Regions from separate parts of the Streptomyces sp. NPDC059355 genome, predicted to be linked through region 1. Evidence: riboswitches for the same ligand, from Rfam matches in the RefSeq annotation. Region 1 holds a riboswitch; the other holds the start of a gene.
The links. A riboswitch is a leader RNA that binds a small molecule or an ion and turns the genes downstream of it on or off. The one in region 1 is predicted to bind ZMP and ZTP.
Positions count from the first base shown of each region.

Region 2: linked by a shared signal. The riboswitch ahead of glyA (serine hydroxymethyltransferase) and the one ahead of ACFXGI_RS10615 (bifunctional 5,10-methylenetetrahydrofolate dehydrogenase/5,10-methenyltetrahydrofolate cyclohydrolase) in region 1 are both predicted to bind ZMP and ZTP.

Region 1 covers NZ_JBHYXN010000008.1:124,803-132,663, forward strand. The annotation lists gene ACFXGI_RS10600 (NAD(P)/FAD-dependent oxidoreductase) at 1-288, shown strand, start outside; gene ACFXGI_RS10605 (MAB_1171c family putative transporter) at 285-1,487, shown strand; gene ACFXGI_RS10610 (NADH:flavin oxidoreductase/NADH oxidase family protein) at 1,507-2,760, opposite strand; gene ACFXGI_RS10615 (bifunctional 5,10-methylenetetrahydrofolate dehydrogenase/5,10-methenyltetrahydrofolate cyclohydrolase) at 2,990-3,835, opposite strand; ZMP/ZTP riboswitch at 3,931-4,030, opposite strand; gene ACFXGI_RS10620 (methyltransferase domain-containing protein) at 4,139-4,900, shown strand; gene ACFXGI_RS10625 (RNA polymerase sigma factor) at 5,126-6,718, shown strand; gene ACFXGI_RS10630 (hypothetical protein) at 6,734-7,861, opposite strand, start outside.
Region 2 covers NZ_JBHYXN010000026.1:18,359-22,923, reverse strand. The annotation lists gene ACFXGI_RS23835 (2'-5' RNA ligase family protein) at 1-488, opposite strand, end outside; gene trpS (tryptophan--tRNA ligase) at 587-1,600, opposite strand; gene glyA (serine hydroxymethyltransferase) at 1,687-2,955, opposite strand; ZMP/ZTP riboswitch at 2,991-3,081, opposite strand; gene rocD (ornithine--oxo-acid transaminase) at 3,240-4,448, shown strand.

The sequences.
Region 1 (7,861 bases):
GGCATGAAGCCGCGGGCCGGTGTCGGTCTGCTCAACGCGTACGTCAACCGGCTGATGACCGGAGCCACCACGCGGGAGGCGCTCACCGCCGCGTTCCTCCAGGTCGTCACCATGAGCAGCACTCCGGCGTACTGGCTGCGCCCCCTGGTGGTCTGGCGCGTGCTGCGCGCCTCGGACCGGGGTGCGCTGAAGGCGCCGCCGCTGACGGCGGCCGAGCGGGCCGTCGCGGGGCTCGACCAGGGGTCCGGGCCGGTCGATCCCGTGGGTCCCGTCGGTCAGGCGCGATGAACGACGGTCTCATCCTCTACGTTCCGGGGTCGGTGATGATCCTGGCGCTGCTGATCAAGGCGCCGACCCTGCGCCGGGGCTGGGACCAGCCGCTGATGCGGGCCGTGTGCACCCTGCTCGTGGTCGGCTGCCTCGTCATGTTCCTGGCTGCGCCGCCGACGATCTCCGCGGTCAACCGGTTCACGGGGATCGTCAACTTCTCGGCCCCGCTCGTGTACAGCGCGCTGACCGCGTTCTCCGGATCGTGCATCGTCCTGGTCCTGCAGTGGGGCGGTGGCCCGCCGGCCGTCGTACGGCGGGCCACCCGGCTGACGGTGGGCGTGTTCAGCGCCGTCACCCTGCTCATCGTCGTCCTGTTCGCGATCGGCGACGCGCCCGTGGAGCGGCTGCGCGACCTGGACACGTACTACGCCAACACGCCCTGGCTGCGCGAGATGATCGTCTGCTACCTCCTCGCGCACACGGTGGGCAGTTCGACGCTGACCCTGCTGTGCTGGAAGTGGCTGCTGCGCGTGCGCCCCTCGCTGCGCCCGCTGCGCACCGGACTGGCCCTGATCGTGCTCGGCGGAGCGCTGGACCTGGGCTACCTGGTCACGAAGTGGGCTGCGGTGGGCGCCCGCTGGGCGGGCCGCGACTGGGACGGCCTGTCCACGTACGTGGCCCCGCCGTTCGCCTCCGCCGCGGCCCTGATGGTGGGCTCGGGGTTCATCGTCCCGCTGGTCGGCGGCTCGGCGGCCTGGCGGGACTTCAGCCGGTACCGGCGGCTGCACCCGCTGTGGAAGGCGCTGCGCGGCTTCGCCGCGTCGAGCGTGACCACGGTGCCGCTGACCTGGTGGTCGCCGATCGGGATCCGGCTGATCCACCGCGAATCGGTGATCGACGACGGGATCCTCGCCCTGGCCCGCTGGTTCGACCCGGCCGTACGGGACGCCGCCTACGAGGCCGCCCTCGGCCAGGGCATGTGCGCGTCGCGGGCCTCGGTCGTGGCCGACGCGGCCATGCTCGCCGCGGCCTGCCGGCGCCGGGAGGCGGCCGCCGCCGAAGCCGCGGCGGCCGCAGACCGGGAGGCCGGGGCCGGGGCCGACCAGGGGCTGCCCGAGCCGTACCGGCTGGACTCCCGGCCGCTGGCCGCGCTGGCCCGGGAGTTCCGCACCTCCCCCATCGTGGCGGCCGTACGGCGGGACCCGGCCGCGCTCTGAAGGCGCCGGCCGCCGGTCTTCACCCGGCGAGGGCGTCCTCCGGCTCGGGGTTCCGCGCGAGCCAGGCCCCGTAGGCCCGCACCCGGCGCCAGTGCTGGAGCTGGTCGAGGGCGAACGTGGCCCGGGGGGAGGCCGCCGGGCGCGGCTCCAGCCCGCGCGCCAGCCGGTGCAGCTGGAAGCGTACGAAGGCCAGCAGCGCGGCGCCGGCCAGGTCCCGGTCCTTCCAGCGCAGCCGCTCCACGGTCACCCGTACGTCCTCCCCGGCGCGCCAGCGGGCCGGCAGATCGGGGCGGAACGCCAGTGCGGAGGCGAGCCCGACGACGGACACCCCACGGGCCAGGACCTTCCGAGCGGTCTCCTGGCGGCCTATCCCGCCGGTCAGCATCAGCGGCATCGTGGCCGCGTCCAGGAACTGCTCGGCGAAGGTGAGGAAGTACGCCTCCCGTTCGAGGGTCCGCAGGTCGGCGGTGCGGCCCAGGGTCGCGGGGCTCTCCACGCTGCCGCCGGACAGTTCGACCAGGTCGACGCCGAGGCCGGCCAGGGCCCCGAGGACCTGCGCCGCGTCCTCGGTGTCGAAGCCGCCGCGCTGGAAGTCGGCGGTGTTGAGCTTGACGCCGACCGCGAAGCCGGGGGCCACCTGCGCGCGGACCGCCCGGACGACCTCGGTGAGCAGCCGGACCCGGTTCTCCGGGCTGCCGCCCCAGCGGTCGGTGCGCCGGTTGACCAGCGGGGAGAGGAACTGGCTGAGCAGGTAGCCGTGGGCGGCGTGGATCTGCACCCCGTCGAAGCCGGCCTCCTCGGCCCGCCGGGCCGTGACCGCGAACCGGGCGATGGTGGCCTCGATGTCGGCCTCGGTCATCGCGGTGGGGCGGGCGAAGCGCTTGGTGTGCTTGCCCAGGCTCACGCCGATGTCGGAGGGCGCCCAGGCCGTGCCGGGCATCTCGGAGCCGACCTGCCGGCCCGGGTGGTTGATCTGCATCCAGACCCGGCCGCCACCGCTGGACGCGGCCTCGGCCCAGCGGCGGAAGGGGTCGAGCGGGGAGCGGGCGTCGAGGACGATGGTGCCCGGCGCGGTCAGCGCCCGGCGGTCGACCATCACGTTCCCGGTGATCAGGAGGCCCGCGCCGCCCCGCGCCCAGCGGCGGTAGAGGCGCTCGATGCGCTCGTCCGGCAGCTGACCGGACCCGGCGAGGCTCTCTTCCATGGCCGCCTTCGCCAAGCGGTTCGGCAGGGCCGAGCCGCCCGGCAGCTCCAGTGGCGTGAACAGGTCCATCAGCAGTCTCCCCAGGAAACGTGTTGCACGTGTCATCGCGCGCCCCGGCGCAAAACATACCGCTCGCTCCCCGAAGCCCGTCAGGCTCCGCCCACAAGAATCAAGACACCCCGAACCCCCCGAACACGCGGAACGCCCCGGGCCGAAGGACCCGGGGCGCCTGCCGTACGCGGCGTGCGTGCGAGGAGTGCGTACGCGGCATTGCCGTACGCGGCGTGCGGCGCGGCGGTCAGAGGTCCGCGAGCTCCAGCCCGGCCTGGGCGGCGGCCGCCTGGACCGTCTGCTCCAGCAGCACGGCGATGGTCATCGGGCCGACACCGCCCGGGACCGGGGTGATCAGCGAGGCGCGGGCGGCGGCGGACTCGAAGTGGACGTCGCCGACGTTGCCCTCGTTGTAGCCGGCGTCCAGGACCACGGCGCCCGGCTTGATGTCCTCGCCCCGGATGAACTCGGCCTTGCCCACGGCGGCGACCAGCACGTCGGCCTGGCGCACGATCGAAGGCAGGTCGACGGTGCGGGAGTGGCAGTAGGTGACGGTGGCGTTCTGCTCCAGCAGCAGCATGCCGGCCGGCTTGCCCAGGATCGCGCTGCGCCCGACGACCACGGCGTGCTTGCCGGTCAGGTCCACGTCGTACTCGGCGAGGAGCCGCATGATGCCGCCGGGGGTGCAGGACACGAAGCCCGGCAGCCCGAATCCCATGGCGGCGAAGGAGTGCATGGTGACCCCGTCGACGTCCTTGCCCGGGGCGATGGCCTCGAAGGCGGCGCGCTCGTCGATGTGGTGCGGGACCGGGTGCTGGAGCAGGATGCCGCTGATCTCCGGGTCCTCGGAGAGGGCGGTCAGCGCGGCGACGAGCTCCTCGGTGGTGGTCTCGGCCGGCAGCTCCACGTGGCGGGAGGTGATCCCGGCCTTGGCGCAGCGGTTCTGCTTCATCTTCACGTACGTCACGGACGCCGGGTCCTCGCCGACCAGCACGGTCGCGAGACAGGGGGCGGTGCCGGTGCGCTCGGTGATCTTCGCCGCGAGGGCGGCGGTCCGCTCCGAGACACGGCGGGCGAGGGCGGTGCCGTCCATCAGCCGGGCCAGGCCGGTGTCGGTGACAGTGGCAGTCTGGGCAGTCGTCACGGGGTCTCCTGAGCGTCGCTGCGGATCGCGGGTTCGCGGGGTTCGCGGTTCGCCCAGGCGCGCGGCAGGAGACGTACGTGCGGGGACGTACGCCGGGCCGCTCCCCGGTGGTGATCCACCCGAACGCCAGTCACGGCCCGGCTCCACTCTAATGGACCCCGTCGGCGGGTGCGGTGGTCCGCAGCGGCGCCCGGTGTGCGGGATCCGGTCAAACCGGTGGATCACCGGCGCCACTCCTGGGACGATCGAGACATGACGCGCACTTTCGACCACCTCGTCGCCGAAGCCGAGTCCGTTTCGGTCGACGGCTGGGACTTCTCCTGGCTCGACGGCCGGGCCACCGAGCAGCGCCCCTCCTGGGGCTACCAGCGGCTGCTCGGCGAGCGCCTCGCCCGGGTCCGCTCCGCCCTCGACATCCAGACCGGCGGCGGAGAGGTGCTCGCCGGGGCCGGGCCGCTGCCCCCTCTGACGGCGGCCACCGAGTCCTGGCCGCCGAACATCGACAAGGCGACCCGGCTCCTGCACCCGCTGGGCGCGGTCGTGGTCGCGGACGCCGACGAGCCGCCGCTGCCGTTCGGCGACGAGGCCTTCGAGCTGATCTCCAGCCGCCACCCGGTGACCATCTGGTGGGAGGAGATCGCGCGGGTGCTGCGCCCGGGCGGTACGTACCTCTCGCAGCAGGTCGGGCCGGCGAGCGTCTTCGAGCTCGTCGAATACTTCCTCGGACCCCAGCCGGAGGAGGTCCGGCGCGGCCGGCACCCCGACGACGCGGTGGCCGACGCCGGCAAGGCCGGTCTCGAAGTGGTGGATCTGCGCTCCGAGAGACTGCGTACGGAGTTCCACGACATCGGAGCCGTGATCTACTTTCTCCGGAAGGTGATCTGGATGGTGCCCGGCTTCACGGTCGGGCAGTACCGGGACCGGTTGCGCGAGCTCCACGAACGGATCGAACGTGACGGCCCGTTCGTGGCGCATACCGCCCGTTTCCTCATCGAAGCCCGCAAAACGGGCTGACGGGAAGGGCGCGCAGGCGCGGACGGATCCACGGCCGAATGGTTGCGCGCCCACAGCGTGGCGCAGGTCACTCAATTCAGCGCGTAACGAATCGACTCGGGCATGCGATGAACCGACAGGTGTCCTCGCGCGGCCCCGGAATACAGACCCCCCTCGGGTCTGTTTCCCGAGTCCGCGCGATGATGTCCCGCCCACTCCCTATCTGTTCGCAACGAGAGGCTCCTTGTGTCGCTCAGCCCGTCCCGTACGTTCCCTCCGGAGATCGCCGAATCGGAGGCCCTCGTCACGCTCGTCGAGCGCGGCCGCGAGCAGGGTCACATCAACGGTGACGACGTGCGCCAGGCCTTCGAGGCCGGCCGCATCCCGGTGGACCAGTGGAAGCGGGTCCTGCGCAGCCTGAACCAGGTCCTGGACGAGGAGGGTGTCGCGCTGCACGTCAGCGCCGCCCCCGCCACGAAGGCTGCCGCGAAGAAGCCCCGCAAGGCGGCCGCCGCGCCTGCCCGCACCGTGACGAAGAAGGCGGCCGCCGCGCCGCGCCCCATCGGTGCGCGCAAGGCCTCGGCCACCAGCGCGGCCCCGGCCACCGCGGCGGCGATATCCGCTTCGTCGGCCGCGGCCACCGAGGACGAGGTGACGGCCGACGCCGCCGCCGAGCCGAAGAAGCGGACGGTCAAGAAGACCGCCGCGAAGAAGACCGCGGTGAAGAAGACCGCCGCCGCGGCCAAGAAGACCAGTGCCAAGGACTCGGACGAGGGCGAGACCCCGGCCGCCGAGGGCGAGGACTGGGCCGCCGAGGACCTCGCCGACGAGGCCGAGGAAGAGGCCCCCAAGGCCGGCGGCGCCCAGGGCTTCGTCCTGTCCGACGACGACGAGGACGACGCCCCGGCGCAGACGGTCATGGTGGCCGGTGCCACCGCCGACCCCGTCAAGGACTACCTGAAGCTGATCGGCAAGGTGCCGCTCCTCAACGCCGAGCAGGAGGTCGAGCTCGCCAAGCGCATCGAGGCGGGTCTCTTCTCCGAGTACAAGCTCGAAGAGGAGGAGGACCACAAGCCCGCGTTCAAGCGCGAGCTGGAGATCCTCGTCGAGGACGGCCGCCGCGCCAAGAACCACCTGCTGGAGGCCAACCTCCGCCTCGTGGTCTCCCTGGCCAAGCGCTACACCGGCCGCGGCATGCTCTTCCTGGACCTGATCCAGGAGGGCAACGTCGGTCTGATCCGCGCCGTGGAGAAGTTCGACTACACCAAGGGCTTCAAGTTCTCCACGTACGCGACCTGGTGGATCCGGCAGGCGATCACGCGTGCCATGGCCGACCAGTCGCGCACGATCCGCATCCCCGTCCACATGGTCGAGATCATCAACAAGCTCGCCCGTGTGCAGCGCCAGATGCTCCAGGACCTGGGCCGCGAGCCCACCCCGGAGGAGCTGGGCAAGGAACTCGACATGACCCCCGAGAAGGTCATCGAGGTCCAGAAGTACGGCCGCGAGCCGATCTCCCTGCACACCCCGCTGGGTGAGGAGGGCGACAGCGAGTTCGGTGACCTCATCGAGGACTCCGAGGCGGTCGTGCCGGCCGACGCCGTGTCGTTCACGTTCCTCCAGGAGCAGCTGCAGTCGATCCTGGGCACGCTCTCGGAGCGTGAGGCGGGCGTCGTCTCCATGCGTTACGGCCTGAACGACGGCCAGCCGAAGACCCTGGACGAGATCGGTCGCGTGTACGGGGTCACCCGTGAGCGCATCCGCCAGATCGAGTCCAAGACCATGTCGAAGCTGCGCCACCCGTCGCGTTCGCAGGTCCTGCGCGACTACCTCGACTGAGCCGGCCCGCGCCCCTCAGGCCAGTCGGAAGACCGGCCCGCGGGGCGTGAACGGCAGGGTGGCACCCTGCGGAACCAGATAGGCGTGCTCGCGCCGGATCCGCAGGGTGTCGCACCACCCGTCCGTGATCACCAGCACCGGCGCCTGCGGAGGGAAGTCCTCCGCGCGCTGGAGCAGGTCGATGCCGGGCTGGAGCTCGGTCCCGCCCCGCCCGCGTACCTTCACCCGCCCCGCGATCTCGGTCGGGGGCAGATAGCCCGCGTCGTAAGGCGCCGCGTCGCAGAACACGACGCGTGCCGCCGGTACGTCGCGGGCTTCCGCGTACGAGGCGATGGCGCCCAGCGCCTTGCCGAGCAGGGCGGCGGGCATCGACCCCGAGGTGTCGAGGACCACGCCGAAGGTGCAGCGGGCGGTCTCCTCGGGCGGGAAGTACCGGCCCGCCCGGGGGATGTCCGGGGTGGAGGCCTGGCGGCGCGCCGGACGGGCGTAGGAACGTACGGGCTCCGGGCGCGGCACGTACTCGTCGAACCAGCGGGCGAGCCGGGCGTCCCAGGGCACGGGCGGGTGCGCCAGCGCCCGGATCTCCTGGACCAGCCCGGCGGGCAGCAGCCCGCGCTCCCCGTACCCGTGCAGGTCGAAGCCCTGGAGCAGGCCGCGCCGGTAGAACTCGTCCAGGTCGGTGTACGGACCGCTCCCCGAGTGGGTCAGCGGCTCGCCCAGGATGTCCCCGAGCCCCTTGCCGCGCAGGGTCGACAGCCGGCGCCGGCGGCGCAGGTCGGTGGCGATCCGGTCGTAGACCTCCTCGACGGAGAGGTCCTTCAGCTCCGGGTCGTACAGCAACCCCTCGGGCATCTCGCCGACACCCATCTCCACCAGCCAGCCGTTGACCACGTAGTCGGCGGCCACGTTGTGCAGGTACGGGTCGCGGGCCCCGCGCCGCTCGCCGTGGCGCAGGGCGGCGTGCAGCATCTCGTGGGCCAGGATGAAGCGCCATTCGGCGTCGGTGAAGCCGCGCAGCGGGTTGACGTAGATCTCCCCGGCGCTCGCGCTGACGGCGGCGACGGCGATGCCCTCGGCGCGGGCGAGCTCGGCGTCGGCGACGATCCGCAGGCCGGCGGCGAGCCCGCCGAGCAGCGGGTACGA
Region 2 (4,565 bases), on a different contig from region 1:
ACCCCGTCCGAGCCCTGCTCGTAGAGCGCGAAGCCGGTGCAGGTCCACTGCGCCGCGTAGTCGGCGAGGGTGGCGGACGCCAGGTCCATCGCCTCCTCGGAGATCCCGTGGGCGACCGTGACGTGCGGGTGGTACGGGAACGCCAGCTCGCGGCCGAGCGGCCCGTCCGGGTCGCGGACCAGGCCCTGGAGCCGGGTGCAGCCCGTACCGCCCTCGACGACCTGGACGAAGACGACCGGCGAGAGCGGGCGGAAGGTTCCCGTCCCCTCCAGCCGCATCCCGAAGGGGCCGAAGGCGGCCGCGACCTCGGCCAGGTGTGCCCTGATCTGCGGCAGCCGGTCCGCCTCCACCTCGGTGGGCGGGACGAGGGTGACATGCGTGGGGATGCCGTGCGCGGCAGCGTCCCCGAAGCCGGCGCGCAGCTGCTGCAGCCGGCTGCCGTACGGCTCCGGGACCGCGATCGAAACGCCGAGCGTTACGGTCCCCACGTATGTCTCCTCCGTCGTCTGGTGTGTACGGGTTGCGTACGGGTCCTGCCGACCCAGTGTGGGGCCAGCACCCCCCGGATTGCCAGGGCCTCCGGCGGTCAGTGCTTCGCGGGCACCAGGCCGAGGCGGTCGTAGGCCTGTGCCAGGGTCTCGGCGGCGACCGCGCGGGCCTTCTCCGCGCCCTTGGCCAGGATGGAATCCAGGGTCTCCGGGTCGTCCAGGTACTCCTGGGTGCGCTGCTTGAACGGTGTGACGAAATCGACCATCACGGCCGCCAGGTCGGTCTTCAGCGCGCCGTAGCCCTTGCCCTCGTACGAGGCCTCCAGGGCCGGGATCGACTCGCCCGTGAGGGTGGAGTAGATCGTGAGCAGATTGCTGACGCCGGGCTTGTTCTCGGTGTCGAAGCGGACCTCGGCCTCGGTGTCGGTGACCGCGCTCTTGATCTTCTTCTCGGTGGCCTTGGGCTCGTCGAGGAGGTTGATCAGGCCCTTCGGGGAGGACGCCGACTTCGACATCTTGATCGACGGGTCCTGGAGGTCGTAGATCTTCGCGACCTCCTTGACGATGTGCGCGGCGGGAACCGTGAAGGTCTGGCCGTAGCGCTGGTTGAAGCGCTCCGCCAGGTCGCGGGTCAGCTCGATGTGCTGGCGCTGGTCCTCGCCGACCGGGACGGCGTTCGCCTGGTAGAGCAGGATGTCGGCGACCTGGAGGATCGGGTACGTGAAGAGCCCGACGCTGGCGCTGTTGACGCCGCCCTTGGCGGACTTGTCCTTGAACTGGGTCATCCGGCTGGCCTCGCCGAAGCCGGTGATGCAGTTCATCACCCAGCCGAGCTGTGCGTGCTCGGGGACGTGGCTCTGGATGAAGAGCGTGCAGCGGTCCGGGTCGAGGCCGGCGGCGAGGAGCTGGGCCGCGGAGAGGCGGGTGTTGGCGCGCAGGTCCTTCGGATCCTGCGGCATGGTGATCGCGTGCAGGTCGACGACCATGTAGAACGCGTCGTGCGTCTCCTGCAGGGCGACGTACTGGCGGATGGCTCCGAGGTAGTTCCCGAGGTGGAACGAGCCGGAGGTGGGCTGGATGCCGGAGAGCGCGCGAGGACGATCAGAAGCCATGGCTTCATTCTCTCAGGTACGGCGGCCGCGGCGGCCCGCACCCGTCCGGAAATCCCCCGGGGCCGAGGCCCCGGGGAGGGGACCGGTCAGGAGAGCGGGAGGCCCGGGGCGGGGAAGGCCGCCATCAGGTCCGCGACCTCGGCGCGGACCGCCGCGAGGGCCGGCTCGTCCGACTTGGCGGCGGCGTCCACGGCGCGGGACATCCACTCCGCCACCAGCGGCATGTGGTCCGTCCCCAGGCCCCGCGAGGTCAGGGACGGGGTGCCGATGCGGATGCCCGACGGGTCGAACGGCTTGCGGGGGTCGAACGGGACCGTGTTGTAGTTCACGACGATCCCGGCGCGGTCCAGCGCCTTGGCCGCCACCTTCCCCGGCACCCCCCGCGAGGTCAGGTCCATCAGGATCAGGTGGTTGTCCGTACCGCCCGACACCAGGTCGAAGCCCCGGTACAGCAGCGCCGCCGCCAGGGCCTTGGCGTTGGCGACCACGGCGTGCGCGTACGTCACGAAGGACGGCTGCGCCGCCTCGTGCAGGGCCACCGCGATGCCCGCAGTCGTCTGGTTGTGCGGCCCGCCCTGGAGGCCCGGGAAGACCGCCTTGTCGATGGCCTTCGCGTGCTCCTCCCGGCACATCAGCATCGCGCCCCGCGGGCCGCGCAGCGTCTTGTGCGTGGTCGTGGAGACCACGTCCACGTGCCCGACCGGCGAGGGGTGCGCCCCGCCCGCGATCAGGCCGGCGATGTGCGCCACGTCCGCGACGAGGACCGAGCCCGCCTCCCGGGCGATCGAGGAGAACGCCTCGAAGTCGATCGTGCGCGGGAGCGCCGTACCGCCACAGAAGATGATCTTCGGCCGCTCCGCCAGCGCGAGCTCGCGCACGGCGTCGTAGTCGATCAGGCCCGTCTCGGCGGACACCCCGTACTGCACGCCGCGGAACCAGGACCCCGTCGCCGAGACCCCCCAGCCGTGCGTCAGGTGCCCGCCCATCGGCAGGGCCATGCCCATCACCGTGTCGCCCGGCTCGGCGAAGGCCAGGTACACCGCGAGGTTCGCCGGGGAGCCGGAGTACGGCTGGACGTTGGCGTGATCCACCCCGAACAGGCCCTTCGCCCGCTCGACGGCCAGCGCCTCGACGCGGTCGATGTTCTGCTGGCCCTCGTAGTAGCGGCGGCCCGGGTAGCCCTCGCTGTACTTGTTCTGCAGCACCGTGCCGGAGGCTTCGAGCACGGCGGCGGACACGTAGTTCTCGCTCGGGATCAGACGCAGGGTCTGCGCCTGCAGGGTCTCCTCGGCGGCGACGAAGGACGCCAGCTCGGGGTCGACTGCGGTCAGGGCGGGGTGGCGGCTCGCGCTCATGGCGGCTCCTCCGGGGTCGATGTCGGCTCTCGTCCCCGCGAGGCCCAGGCGAGCGGCCCTGTATGCGGTCGTGCGCGCACGACTCCCCCGGAGTTGGTTCTCCGTACGCCAGTCGCCGTGCGTACCGCTCACCTTAGCGGGCGGTCCACAAGAAAGGTTTCCCCGTCCGGTATACGAGCGACGTATAGCCGTATACAAGGTGACGTGACGCAGGTGACGCCACCCCCGTCACCTCCATCGCCCTCGTCACGTCCATCACGCCCGCACCGACGATCGGAGACCCCGTGTCGACAACTGCTGAAGCGCTGCGTTCCGCCGAGGCGCACAGTGCGCACAACTACCACCCGCTGCCCGTCGTCGTGGCGTCCGCGGAAGGCGCGTGGATGACCGACGTGGAGGGCCGCCGGTTCCTGGACATGCTCGCGGGCTACTCGGCGCTCAACTTCGGCCACGGCAACCGCCGTCTGCTCGATGCGGCCAAGGCGCAGCTGGAGCGCGTCACCCTCACCTCGCGGGCCTTCCACCACGACCGGTTCGCCGATTTCTGCGGTGAACTCGCCGCGCTGTGCGGCAAGGAGATGGTGCTGCCGATGAACACCGGCGCGGAGGCCGTGGAGACGGCGGTGAAGACCGCCCGCAAGTGGGGTTACGAGGTCAAGGGCGTGCCGGACGGCCAGGCCAAGATCGTGGTCGCGGCCAACAACTTCCACGGCCGTACGACGACCATCGTGAGCTTCTCGACGGACCACGAGGCGCGCGACCACTACGGGCCCTACACCCCCGGGTTCGAGATCGTTCCGTACGGGGACCTCACCGCGCTGGCGGCGGCCGTCACGGCGAACACCGTGGCCGTGCTGCTGGAGCCGATCCAGGGCGAGGCCGGGGTGCTCGTGCCGCCGGCCGGCTACCTGCAGGGCGTACGGGAGCTCACGCGCGAGCGGAACGTCCTGTTCATGGCGGACGAGATCCAGTCAGGGCTGGGCCGGACCGGGAAGACCTTCGCGTGCGAGCACGAGGACGTCGTACCGGACGTGTACATCCTCGGCAAGGCGCTGGGCGGCGGCGTGGTCCCGGTCTCGGCCGTCGTCGCCGACCGGGACGTGCTCGGGGTGTTCCGGCCCGGCGAGCACGGCTCCACCTTCGGCGGCAACCCGCTGGCCTGCGCGGTCGCCCTGGAGGTGATCGCGATGCTGCGCTCCGGCGAGCACCAGCAGCACGCCGCCGAGCTCGGCGACCACCTGCACCGGGAGCTGAACCTGCTGGTCGGCGGGGGCGCCGTGACCGCCGTACGCGGGCGGGGGCTGTGGGCGGGCGTCGACATCGACCCGGCGCACGGCACGGGCCGGGAGATCTCCGAGGCGCTGATGGAGCGGGGCGTGCTGGTCAAGGACACGCACGGGTCGACGATCCGGATCGCACCGCCGCTGGTGATCGGCAAGGAGGACCTGGACTGGGGCCTGGACCAGCTGCGCGAGGTGCTGGCCGCGGGCTGACGCGTCCGCCGTGGGGGGGGGCCCGCCGGCCCGCGCCCCCACGGCCGGGCACCCCCACAACTGGTGAGGGGGGCGAGGAGCCGGGGTGAAAGTACCGGAAACGGCCCGCCCCATGGC